3 regions of the Streptomyces sp. NPDC097129 genome follow, and region 1 is predicted to be linked to each of the others. Evidence: riboswitches for the same ligand, from Rfam matches in the RefSeq annotation. Region 1 holds a riboswitch; each other region holds the start of a gene.
The links. A riboswitch is a leader RNA that binds a small molecule or an ion and turns the genes downstream of it on or off. The one in region 1 is predicted to bind cyclic di-AMP.
Positions count from the first base shown of each region.

Region 2: another riboswitch for cyclic di-AMP. It lies ahead of AC0B9F_RS36435 (M23 family metallopeptidase); the one in region 1 lies ahead of AC0B9F_RS20060 (transglycosylase family protein).
Region 3: another riboswitch for cyclic di-AMP. It lies ahead of AC0B9F_RS06850 (M23 family metallopeptidase); the one in region 1 lies ahead of AC0B9F_RS20060 (transglycosylase family protein).

Region 1 is NZ_JBVOQE010000006.1:353,120-357,307, reverse strand. Features, by position in the region: gene eno (phosphopyruvate hydratase) at 1-711, opposite strand, end outside; gene AC0B9F_RS20060 (transglycosylase family protein) at 991-1,722, opposite strand; cyclic di-AMP (ydaO/yuaA leader) riboswitch at 1,726-1,894, opposite strand; gene AC0B9F_RS20055 (transglycosylase family protein) at 2,077-3,168, opposite strand; gene AC0B9F_RS20050 (cytochrome P450 family protein) at 3,296-4,188, opposite strand, start outside.
Region 2 is NZ_JBVOQE010000022.1:54,227-58,414, forward strand. Features, by position in the region: gene AC0B9F_RS36430 (PP2C family protein-serine/threonine phosphatase) at 208-1,329, shown strand; cyclic di-AMP (ydaO/yuaA leader) riboswitch at 1,569-1,725, shown strand; gene AC0B9F_RS36435 (M23 family metallopeptidase) at 1,737-2,771, shown strand; gene AC0B9F_RS36440 (aldo/keto reductase) at 2,962-3,906, shown strand; gene AC0B9F_RS36445 (PrsW family intramembrane metalloprotease) at 3,966-4,188, opposite strand, start outside.
Region 3 is NZ_JBVOQE010000002.1:210,392-214,579, reverse strand. Features, by position in the region: gene AC0B9F_RS06865 (helix-turn-helix domain-containing protein) at 1-323, shown strand, start outside; gene AC0B9F_RS06860 (DUF6126 family protein) at 320-442, shown strand; gene AC0B9F_RS06855 (tyrosine-protein phosphatase) at 468-1,265, opposite strand; cyclic di-AMP (ydaO/yuaA leader) riboswitch at 1,732-1,887, shown strand; gene AC0B9F_RS06850 (M23 family metallopeptidase) at 1,893-2,807, shown strand; gene AC0B9F_RS06845 (SGNH/GDSL hydrolase family protein) at 3,058-3,843, shown strand; gene AC0B9F_RS06840 (immunity 49 family protein) at 3,896-4,188, opposite strand, start outside.

The sequences.
Region 1 (4,188 bases):
GATCTGCTCGCCGGGGGTGTAGCCGGCCTCCTGGATCGCCTCGAGGATCAGGTCGAGGGCCTCGCGGTTGGAGCCGAGGTTCGGGGCGAAGCCGCCCTCGTCGCCGAGGCCGGTGGCCAGGCCCTTGGACTTCAGGACCTTCTTCAGGGTGTGGTAGACCTCCGCGCCCCAGCGCAGCGCCTCGGAGAAGGACTCCGCGCCGATCGGGGCGATCATGAACTCCTGGATGTCCACGTTGGAGTCGGCGTGCGAGCCGCCGTTCAGGATGTTCATCATCGGCACCGGCAGCAGGTGCGCGTTCGGGCCGCCCAGGTAGCGGAACAGCGGCAGGTCGCTGGCCTCGGAGGCGGCGTGGGCGACGGCGAGGGAGACGCCGAGGATGGCGTTGGCGCCGAGGGAGCCCTTGTTGTCGGTGGCGTCCAGGTCGAACATGGCCTGGTCGATCAGGCGCTGCTCGGTGGCGTCGTAGCCGACCAGCTCCGGGCCGATCTGCTCGATGACGGCCAGGACGGCCTTCTCGACACCCTTGCCCTGGTAGCGGCTGGCATCGCCGTCACGGAGCTCGATGGCCTCGAAGGCGCCCGTCGAGGCGCCGGACGGAACGGCGGCACGACCGGTGCTGCCGTCGTCGAGGCCGACCTCGACCTCGACCGTGGGGTTGCCTCGGGAGTCCAGGATTTCCCGGGCTACGACGACGTCGATGGACGGCACGAGCATCTCCTTCGTGGATGTGACGCTGGAAGTGCGGGGCTGGTGAGCCTTGCGACTAGAGCCTAACCGCCCCGGGGCCATCGGCCAGCCGACCGACCGGCCCGTGGACAGACAGACCGTACCCATTGTTCATCCACGGAACAAAGGGGGGTGCCGTTCCGGCTGAACGGCCGGGAAACACCGGAAGACAAAGCCCCGCCCCGGTGCGTACGGGGGAAGACGCACCGGGGCGGGGAGCCCGTGGGGACGGGGAGCGGCCCTCGGCCGGCCGGCTGCCGCTTACTTCAGGTGCAGCTGCTGGCCCGGGAAGATCAGGTTGGCGTCCTCGACGATGTCCTTGTTCAGGTCGAACAGCTTCTTCCAGCCGCCAGCGACCTTGTGCTTCTCGGCGATGGAGCTGAGGGTGTCGCCCTTGACGACCTTGTACTCGCCGTCGCCCTTCTTGACCTTCTTGCCGGTCGGGGTGGTGACGGTCTTGGTGCTCTGCTTCTTCGGCGTCTGCGCCGGGCGCTCGCTGGAGCGGGAGGCGCTCTGCTGCTCCGTGGAGCGGGTCGTGGTGGCGCCCTGGGAGGACGAGCCGCTGCCCTGGGAAGAGCTGGAAGAGCTGGAGGAGCTCGAGGAGCCGCCGCCGTTGTTCGGGGTGTTCGACAGGCCCGTGCCGCAGACCGGCCAGGCGCCCTTGCCCTGGGAGGCGAGGACCTTCTCGGCGACCTGGATCTGCTGCGCCTTGCTGGCCTGGTTGGCCTGCGGGGCGTAGGCGGTGCCGCCGTACGCGGCCCAGGTGGAGGCGGAGAACTGCAGACCGCCGTAGTAACCGTTGCCAGTGTTGATGGACCAGTTGCCACCGGACTCGCACTGCGCGACCGCGTCCCACTCGGAGGTGGTGGCGGCGGAGGCGTTGCCGGCCGCCATCAGCGGGGCGGCGACGGCGGCGCCGGTCACGCCGGCGAGCGCGATGGCGCGGGTGGCCTTGGAGGGACGACGGTGCTTGCCCTTGCCGGAAAACAGCATGGTGGATCCCCTCACCGACGCCTGCGAGGTGAGCTGTCGGGTTCGGGCCGGTTGAGTTGCCCGGCCACCCCTCCCGTGGGAGGTGTGGCTTCACCCCTAGCCGCTCCGGCTCAACTGCCGGGCACGGCGCTTACCTTGGGTCCCCCGCTCCTGCCTGCGGCGCGTTATGCGACGACTGTTCCCGTGCGGCCGCTGGCAGGATTCGGCGTTGCGGCCGCCGGAGCTCGCGGTGGCGAGCGGTCATGACCGTAGACAGGCGATCGGCCGAATTTCAAAGACGATCACGGCTTCTGAGACTCATCCCACACTTTCACCAAAGCGGACATTAGTCTCGAAACAGGGCGTCAACTCCCGCTACTTTCGGCCCGTTTCGCCACCGACAAGCAGTGTCTGACCGGGCACGATGTGGCCCGGGTCGGCGCCGATCGCGTCCCGGTTCTCCGCGTACAGCGCGCGCCACCCGCCCTCGACGCCAAGGGAGTCGGCGATGGACGTGAGGCTGTCCCCGTCGCGGACGGCGTAGCGCGAGGCGTGCCGGCCCGAGGCGGGCGTCGCGCCCGCTTGGACCGTGTCCTCCGTGGCGCCGGCGCCCCGGTGGCGTCCGCCGCCGTCGAGGGCGCCGGTGTCGACGAGCCCCGAGGAGCCGACGATTTGACGCAGGGTGTCCGGATCGTCGTCCTTTGCGGCAGCCGCGGAGGGACTGTCGGACGGCTGTGACGTGCCGGTTCCGGAACTCCCGGACGCGCCGGGCTCGGTCGCGGCGCCCGTGGACGGGGCGGCGGACGACGCACCGTCAGAGGGCTGCGCGGAGACACCCGTGGAGGGCGTCCCGCTCGCCGTGCCGGAGGGCGTCCCGGAGGAGTCGGGCAAGCCGGGCGAGTCCACCGAACCGGAGGTTCCGGATGATTCGGCGGTACCGGTGGATCCGGACGTACCGACTGAACCGGAGGAGCCGGTCGGACCGGGGGAAGCCGGGGCGGAGGAGCCCGAGCCGGCGGTGGAGCCGGCGGACACCGAGCCGCCGCCCGCCGTGTCGCCCGCGACGCCCGTGTCGACGTCGGGTGCGGAGGTGTCGGCGGACAGGCCCGCGGTCAGCCCGCACAGCGTCCAGTGGCCGACGCCCTGGTCGGCGAGGACCTTCTCGGCGACGGCTATCTGCTGCGAACGGCTGGCGAGATCGGGCCGGGCCGCGTACTCCAGGCCGCCGTGTCCCTCCCAGTCCTCCTGCGACAGATGCAGGCCGCCGTACAGCCCGATCCCGGGGTTGTCGCTCCAGCGGCCCTGGCTCTCGCACTCGGCCACCTTGTCCCACGTCGTACCGTCGGCCGCGTGGGCGCTCGCCGCGCCGAGCAGCGGGATGGCGATGGCGGAGCCGGTCACTCCGGCCGCGACGAGGAGAGCCGGAGCCTGACGGGGGCGACGGTGTCGGCCGTTCCCGGGGAGCATGCGGTGACCTTTCGCGAGACAGCAGTGACCGGCGCGGCGCCTGGAGGCACCGGCGTCGCGCTGACGAGTGAACGTATCGGCAGACGATCGCCAGTCACAAGTTCATGCCGCGCAGATCACGTGAAGATCACATAGTTGAAGAGGTGTCAGTTTTCTGTGCGGGTGCGGGCGTGAACGTCACGGGCAACTGCCGCAGACCCCGCATGATGAGGCCCCCGCGCCAGCGCAAGTCGGCCGGTTCGGCGTCCAGTCGGAGGTCGGGCAGCCGGGTGAGCAGGGTGGCGAGGGCGCTCTGGCCCTCCAGACGGGCCAGCGGGGCGCCCAGGCAGTAGTGGATGCCGTGGCCGTAGCCGAGGTGCTGGTTGTCACGGCGGGCGAGGTCCAGCACGTCGGGCCCGGGGAAGCGCTCCGGGTCGCGGTCGGCGGCGGCCAGGACGACGAGGACGGGATCGCCGGGGGCGATGTCCTGCCCGCCGACGGTCAGCGGCTCGGTGGCGAACCGCCAGGTCGCCAGCTCCACCGGCCCGTCGTAGCGCAGCAGTTCCTCCACCCCGCTCTCCAGCAGCTCGCGCTCGCCCCGGGCGAGGGAGTCCTGCAGCCGGTGCCACTGCTCCGGGTGCGTGAGCAGGGCGTAGGTGCCGTTGCCGATGAGGTTGACGGTCGTCTCGAACCCGGCGAACAGCAGGATGAACGCCATCGCCGCGGCCTCGTTCTCGGTGAGGTGCTCGCCGTGGTCGGAGGCGCGGATCAGGGCGGAGATGAGGTCCTCGCCGGGGGCGGGTTCGGCGGGCAGCGCCTGCCGCTTGCGGTGGATCAGCTCGGCGAGATAGCCGCGCATCTTCTTCACCGACCGGGCGACCCCGCCCCTGGGCCCGCCGCCGTGCCGGATCATCATCCCGGCCCAGTCCCGGAAGTCGTCCTGGTCCTCGCGGGGAACGCCGAGCAGGTCGCAGATGGCGTAGATGGGCAGCGGGAAGGCGAACTCGTGGATGAGGTCGGCCGAGCCCCGCTGCGCGAACC
Region 2 (4,188 bases), on a different contig from region 1:
GGTGGGAGAAGAGCGGTGCGGCCTGGTGACGCGACGGACGACGGGCCGTACCCCGGCGCCGAGAGGTACGTCCCCGAGGCCGGGGAGGGCTCCCCGGCCGACGGGTGGGCGCCCGGCGCCGGGGCCGCCCCGGAGGCCGACGCACGCGCCTCCGCCCTCGGCCTCGGGTCCGGTCCCCGCGCCGCCGTGCGGCCGGCGGGCGGCCCGGTGCCGGACCCCGGGCCCGGGGACGGCGGCGAGCCGCGGCCCACGGAGGGCCGGAGGATCTCCGCCGCGCGGGCCTTCGTACGGATCCTGCCGGTGCTGCTCATCGCGGCCGGCGCGGTCTACGACTACTGCACGCCGTCCGACTTCACCGCGGCCCCCTTCTTCACCGCCGCGCCCCTGGTCGCCGCCCCGCTCTACAGCCGCCGCGGCACGCTGCTCACCGGGCTCGCCGCCGTCGCCGTCATGCTCGGTCTGCACCTGACGATGGGCATCGTCTGGCACACGGACGCCGTCACCGAGCTGGTGACCGTCGCCACGGTCGCCGTCCTGGCCGTCCTCATCAACGCCCTCGCGCGCCGCAGCAGCGAGCAGCTCGCCTCCGCGCGCGAGGTCGCCGAGGCCGCCCAGCGCGCCGTACTTCCCGAACCCGCCGAGCGGATCGGCGGGTTCCAGATCGCCGCCTGCTACGAGGCCGCCCGCGCCGACGCGTTCATCGGCGGCGATCTGTACGCCGTGCAGGACAGCCCGCACGGCGTCCGGCTGATCGTCGGGGACGTGCGCGGCAAGGGCATGGGCGCGGTGGCCGCCGTGGCCGTGGTCATCGGCGCGTTCCGCGAGGCCGCCGAGCAGGAGGCCACGCTGGAGGCGGTCGCCGAGCGGCTGGAGCAGGCCCTGAGCCGCGAGGGCGCCCGGCGCGAGGGCCTGGACGCGTTCGAGGGGTTCACCACCGCCGTCCTCGCCGAACTCCCGCACGGCGACGGTGTCGTCCGCGTCGTCAACCGCGGTCATCCGCCACCGGTGCTGCTGTACGCCGACGGCACCCTGCGCACGCTGCTGCCCGCCGAACCCGCGCTGCCGCTCGGCATGAGCGAGCTGGGCCCGTGGCCCGACCGCGCGGAGGAGGCCGTCTTCCCCGGCGGGGCCACGCTGCTGCTGTACACCGACGGCCTCTCCGAGAGCCGCGACCGCCACGGCCGCTTCTACGACGTCGAGGCGCGGCTCGCCGGACGGGTCGTCACCGCGCCCGGCGCGTTGCTGGCCGCCGTCGCGAAGGAGGTGCGCCGGCACTCTGGCGGCGGGATGGCCGACGACATGGCGCTGCTCGCCGTACGCCGTCCGTGAGGTCACCATGCGTGAGCGGATGACCGCCCTGCGCATAACAATTGACGCACCATCATCAAAACGAGGTTTTGGACGTGACGCCTGAGAGGCGGTCAACTGCCCCTTTTGCGGCGGTCGTGGCGTGTAAGTCCTGGCCAGGAATGTTAATGATCAAGCCGAACGGCTTGGAATCCGACCTCCGGGTCTATTAACGTTCGATAACGCAGCGCGGTCGTCCCAGCCGTCACGAGAGGCGGCTCCGTGCTCACGCGCCGAATCCCGTAGGGAACCGGGGAACCACCACCTTGGGGTGAATCTCGCGTCAGCCGCCGTCGTCCGACGGCCGGTATACGCGCGTAGGAGACCTTCCTGCTCCGAACCCGTCAGCTAACCCGGTAGGCGAGACGGAAGGAAAGGAGTACGCCCGCGTGGCGTCCAACCAGCCTGCCCCGACAGCCCCGTTCGTGCCGAGTCAGCAGGGCCCCGAGGCCCTTGTCTACGGCGGACACCGCACCGACGAGGGCCCGTGGGAGGAGTGGAACCCCACCGAGGACTCCGTCCGTCCCGTCCGTGGCCGGCACCGCGTCGCCAAGCAGCGCGGCGGACTCGCCCGCAGCTCCACCGTCCTCGGCGTCGGCGTCATCGCCGCCGTCGGCGCGGGCGGCATGGCCAGCGCGCAGACCGGCAAGCCGCCGGTGTCCATCTCCCTGCCCGATCTGCCCTCGGTCGGCTCGCTGATCTCCGACCACGCGGACGCCGGGCCGCAGGGCTCCGCCACCCCGCTCAGCGACATCGGCGTCGCCTCCGAGAATGACGGGCAGCACACCACCGACGCCGGTGAGGCGCTGCGCAACCGGATCATGGCTCAGGCCGAGTCGCAGCAGGTCCAGGTCGACGTCAAGGCGCAGGCCGCCGCCGAGGCCGCCGTCACCCGGCAGGCCGCCGAGACCGCCGCGCGGGCCGCGAAGGAGGCCGCCGCCAAGGCCGCCGCCGCGAAGGAGAAGGCGGAGCAGGAGGCGAAGCAGAAGGCCGAGGCCGAGCGCCTCGCCCAGCTCGCCAAGCAGTTCACGCTGCCGACCTCCTCGTACACCCTCACCTCCCGCTTCGGGCAGGCCGGCTCGATGTGGTCCTCCGGGTACCACACCGGCCTCGACTTCGCCGCCCCCACCGGCACGCTGATCAAGGCCATCCACAGCGGCACCATCACGGAGGCGGGCTGGGCCGGCTCCTACGGCTACCGCACGATCCTCACCCTCGACGACGGCACCGAGCTGTGGTTCTGCCACCAGTCGTCGATCAGCGTCAGCGTCGGGCAGAAGGTCGCCACCGGCGACGTCATCGGCCGCGTGGGCGCCACCGGCAACGTCACCGGGCCGCACCTGCACCTTGAGGTGCACCCCGACGGGCAGGCCTCCGGCATCGACCCGATGGCGTGGCTGCAGGGCAAGGGCCTCACCCCCTGACCTCGTGCGCCACCCCTGATCCCCGGCGGTCCTGACGGCATCCCCCCCGACGTCAGGGCTGCCGGTCGCTGTCTCACGTGCTGCCGCCCAGCGGTGCTGTTCACACCGTGCTGGTTTCCGAGCGGAATGGGTCGGTCCGGAATGGGCCGGTCCGGAATGGGTCTGCCCTGCCGGGGCGTTGACGCAGAGCATGACTGCTCTCCGCAAGCTCGGTACGTCCGACCTCGAGGTCTTCCCGCTCGCTCTCGGCGGCAACGTCTTCGGCTGGACCGCCGACGAGACGACGTCCTTCGCCGTCCTCGACGCCTACGCCGCCGCCGGCGGCAACTTCATCGACACCGCCGACTCCTACTCCGCCTGGGTCGAGGGCAACCGGGGCGGGGAGTCCGAGACGATCATCGGCAAGTGGGTCAGGGCCCGCGGCAACCGCGACGACGTCGTCATCGCGACCAAGGTCAGCCAGCACCCCGAGTACCAGGGCCTGTCCGCCGCCACCATCAAGGCCGCCGCCGACGCCTCCCTGCGCCGCCTGGACACCGACCGCATCGACCTCTACTACACCCACTTCGACAAGCCCGAGGTGCCGGTCGAGGAGATCATCGGCGCCCTGGACGAGCTGGTGAAGGCCGGCAAGGTCCGCCACATCGCCGCGTCCAACATCTCCGCCGAGCGCCTGCGGGCCTCCCTGGAGTTCTCCGACCGCGAGGGCCTCGCCCGCTACGTGGCGCTCCAGCCGCACTACAACCTGGTCTCCCGCGACACCTACGAGGGCGACCTCCAGGACGTCGCCGCCCGCGCCGGCCTCGCCGCCGTCCCGTACTACGCGCTGGCCTCCGGCTTCCTCACCGGCAAGTACCGCCCCGGCACGACGGTGGACAGCCCGCGGGCGGGCGGCGCCGCGCAGCACCTGCGGTCCGAGCGCGGACGTGACGTCCTCACCGCCCTGGACGAGATCGCGCGGGCCCACGAGGCCCCCGTCGCCACGGTCGCGCTCGCCTGGCTCGCCGCGCAGCCGACCGTCGCCGCCCCCCTCGCCTCGGCCCGCACCACGGACCAGCTCCCGGCGCTGCTCGGCGTGGCGGACCTGACCCTGACGGAGGCGGAACTGGCGCGGCTCACGCAGGCGTCGGCCTGACCGACGCCCGCCCGTGCCCTCGGTGACGCCCGCCGTGGCTTCGGTGGCGCGTGGCCTCTCTACGACCGGTAGGGGTTGTACGCGGGGTACGCCGGCTGCGCCGCGTACCCTGCGTGGCCCATGTGCCCGGCCCCGGCGTACGGCAGGTGCGGCGTCGCCGCCCCGGGGGCCGGCCACGGGTGCGCGGGCCACGGCAGCATCACCGGCACCGGGGGCGCGGCCGCCCGGGCCGCGTACTCCAGCGCCGGACGCGCCAGCTCCCGCAGCCGCCACACCTCGTTC
Region 3 (4,188 bases), on a different contig from region 1:
GGACGTACTGGCAGGCCGGCGCGCCCGGCCGCGGCATGCAGGCCCTGCGGGTGCAGGTGCCCTACGGCGCGCAGGGCGACATCGTGCGGGTGCACCCCGGGGAGGAGTGGCTGTACGTCCTGGCCGGACGGCTCAGGCTGCGCCTCGGGGACACCACCCACCGGCTCGGCCCGGGTGACAGCGCGCACTTCGACTCGCTGACCCCGCACCGGATCGCCGCGGAGGACCCCGGCGGTCTCGAGCTCCTGTTCGTCCACACACTGCTGCAGAGCCCCACGGCCACGCTGTGCCTGGGGCCCGCCCACCCTGGAGAGGCACGATGAGCGACTTCGAGGAGAAGTTCCCCCGGACCCTGTGGATCCGGCTCATCATCTACATCGCCGTCGGGCACCTCCTGGCCGGGTTCATCTGGCTGCTGTTCGAGCTGGGGTCCGGCCAGTAGGCGCCCCCGGCCGGCGCCGGGGGCTTCAGTCGAGCAGCCGCGCCCGCAGCCGCTCCCGGGTCTCGGGGGTGATCCCCAGGCCCTGCTCCAGGTAGGCGTCGACGCCGCCCCAGGTCTCCTCGATGGTCTCCATGGCCGCCGTGAGGTACTCGGCGCGCGCGTCGAAGAGCGGGCTGAGCAGCTCCATGACCTCGGGGGTGTAGGCCGACTGCGCCGAGCCGCTGCGGCGCACCTTGTAGCGGCGGTGCTTCTCGTTGGACTTCAGGTAGTCCTCGACGACGGCGTCCTTCTCCACGCCCAGGGCGAGCAGGGTGACCGCTATCGACAGGCCCGCGCGGTCCTTGCCCGCGGCGCAGTGCATCAGGGCCGGGACGCTGTCCTCGGCGAGCGCGTGCAGCACCCGGGAGTGCTCGCCGGTGCGCTCCTTGATGATCGTGCGGTAGGAGGCGATCATCCGGTTCGCGCCCCTGCCGTCGGCGAGGATGCCGCGCAGCTGGTCGAGGTCGCCGTCGCGGACCATCTTCCAGAACTCGGCGCCGTCCGCCGGGTCCGACAGCGGCAGGTTGACGTTGCGCACGCCCGGCAGGTCGACGTCCGGGCCCTCCAGCCTCTGGTCGGCCTCGTTGCGGAAGTCGAAGATCGTGTGCAGCCCCAGCGAGGAGAGGTACACCGCGTCCTCGGGCGTCGCGTGGGCGAGGTGGCCGCTGCGGAACAGCACCCCGTGCCGGACCCGCCGTCCGTCGACCGTGGGCAGCCCGCCCACGTCTCGGAAGTTGCGCACTCCGGTCAGCTCGGGTTCGGTCGACGGCACCTGCTGCGTCACGAAGGGCTCCTCCCGCTCGTGCCCGCCGACGCGGCTCGAATGGCCGACGGGCTGCCCTTTGACGATACGACATCGGTTCCCGGGGCAACCGGTTGTCCCCGCCTCCGGACGGCGGCGGACGAATGGGCCGGTTATCCGCTCACGTCACTTCTGGGCTTTCTGCCCGAATTAGGGCCTTCCTTCCAACTCGCAAGGAAATGAGGGCCCCTGGAATACGGACGCGTGAGGAGGGTCATAACCGTGACCGTCCGTCGTACGTCATGTTCACGTAATGACGAGGGATTTCCTGGTGAATTGACGAACCGAAGGCGGCCCGAATACACACAGTGTGACGGCGAATTCCCTCATTGGATCACGGCAAACGCCCCTTCACGCAACCATTCGCTTGTCCCTGCGCGTCCTGCTCGCTTACGTTCCCCACCGAATCCGGACGGACGCCGAATCCTGCCGCCGTCCGGCGCACCGCACCCACCCACCCGACGCACGGCAGGAGCGGGGGACCCACAGGTACGACGCCTGTTCCGGTTCCCGGAACGGCTATGGGGTGAAGCCGCGCCCAGGCGCGGCCGGGCATCTCCAGCCCGAACCCGACAGCTCACCTCGCAGGCGCCGGAGAGGAAAAGCGCCATGCCCGCAAAGGGTAAGCACCGTCGTCCGAAGACCCAGCGTCTCGCCCGCACTCTCGCCGTCGCCGGCACCGGCGGCGCCGCGCTCGCGCTGCCGCTCATCGGCGCCGCCGGCGCACACGCGGCCACCCCGCAGACCGCCGCCCAGTCGGTGTCCGGCAAGGCCGTCCAGAACCTGCCGTCCGCCGGGAAGCAGGCGGAGCGGTCCGGCGTGCGCGTCTACACCGTCAAGTCCGGCGACTACCTGTCGAAGATCGCCGGCGAGCAGCACGTCGCCGGCGGCTGGAAGAAGCTGTACGAGGACAACCGCGAGGCCGTCGGCAGCGACCCGTCGCTCATCCACCCCGGCCTGAAGCTGACCCTCGGCAAGAAGGCCGCCGCGGCGCACCAGGCCGCCCCGTCGCACAAGAGCGAGGCGCCCGCGCACAAGGCCGCCGCCAAGCCCGCCAAGCCCGCCGAGGCCGCCAAGCCCGCCGCCAAGCCCGCCCAGTCGACGAGCACGGCCACCGGCTTCACCCTCCCGGTCAGCGGCGCCACCATCGGCACCGCCTACCACACCCCCGGCAGCATGTGGGCCAGCGGCTACCACACCGGCGTCGACTTCGTCGTCCCGACCGGCACCACCGTCAAGGCCGTCGGCGCGGGCACCGTCGTCACCGCCGGCTGGGGCGGCGCCTACGGCAACCAGGTCGTCATCAAGCTGAACGACGGCTACTACGCCCAGTACGCCCACCTGTCCCAGCTCTCCGTCTCGGCCGGCCAGACCGTGACCATGGGCCAGCAGCTCGGCCTGTCCGGCGCGACCGGCAACGTGACCGGCCCGCACCTGCACTTCGAGATCCGCACCACGCCGGACTACGGCTCCGACGTGGACCCGGTCGCCTACCTGCGCGCCCACGGCGTCACCGTCGGCTGACCCCGCGCCGCCCCGGCGGCCACCCGTCTGACACGCCACCAAGGCCGGGCCCCGATCCACGGGTGCCCGGCCTCCGGTGTGTCCGCAACAGGCCACGCCGACCCGGCGGATCACTTATTCCCGGCTCCGCCGGACTCGCGGAGTGGCTTATCTCACCGACCGTCAACCCCTGCCTACGGTCGCGTAGGTCACATTCGAGGGTGAATCATGGCCTGCTGTGGCAGACGATTCGAAGAGTGACAGCAGAGCAGTGATCGGGTCGTACGTAGCGGTGGGGGACAGCTTCACCGAGGGCGTCGGCGACCCCGGGCCCGACGGTCAGTTCGTGGGCTGGGCCGACCGTTTCGCCGTACTCCTCGCCGACCGGCGGCCCGAGGGCGACTTCACCTACACCAACCTCGCGGTGCGCGGCAGACTCCTGGACCAGATCGTGGCCGAGCAGGTCCCGACGGCCCTCGAACTCGCCCCCGACCTGGTGTCGTTCTGTGCCGGCGGCAACGACATCATCCGCCCCGGCACCGACCCCGACGAGGTCGCCGAGCGGTTCGAGAAGGCGGTCGCGCAGCTTTCCGCCGCGGCCGGCACGGTCATGGTGACGACCGGCTTCGACACCCGGGGCGTGCCGCTGCTCAAGCACCTGCGCGGCAAGATCGCCACCTACAACGGGCACGTCCGGGCCATCGCCGACCGCTACGGCTGCCCGGTGCTCGACCTGTGGTCGCTGAAGTCCGTGCAGGACCGCCGCGCCTGGGACGACGACCGGCTGCACCTGTCGCCCGAGGGGCACACGCGCGTGGCGCTGCGGGCCGGACAGGCGCTCGGCCTGCGGATCCCGGCCGACCCCGAGCAGCCCTGGCCGCCGCTGCCGCCCCGCGGCACGCTCGAGGTGCGGCGCGACGACGTCCACTGGGCGCGCGAGTACCTGGTGCCGTGGATCGGCCGTCGGCTGCGCGGCGAGTCCTCCGGCGACCATGTGACCGCCAAGGGCACGCTGTCCCCGGACGACATCAAGCTGCGGATCGCGGCCGTCGCCTGAGCCGCCCGGCGAGGGGCGGACCGCACACCGGCGGCCGCCCCTCGCCCGGCCGTCAGGTCGGGAACTCCCCGTACCACGACCCCCGCACGAGGTGCTGGGGCAGATACGGCGACGAGGTGTCCACCGGGAAGCCCGCGTCGTGGGCCAGTGAGGCCAGCGCCAGCGGGCCGAGGGCGACCAGCGCACGCGGGTCGCCGGAGCCCTGCCAGTAGCGGGCGTGGTGCGCGAGCGCCTCGTCGAGGGCGGCGGCGAACTTCTCCTGGTCACGGGCGATGAACCGGTGGAACAGCGCGATCGGCTGGTAGTCGACCAGGTTCAGGAACTCGCCCGGCGTACGGGTCGCCA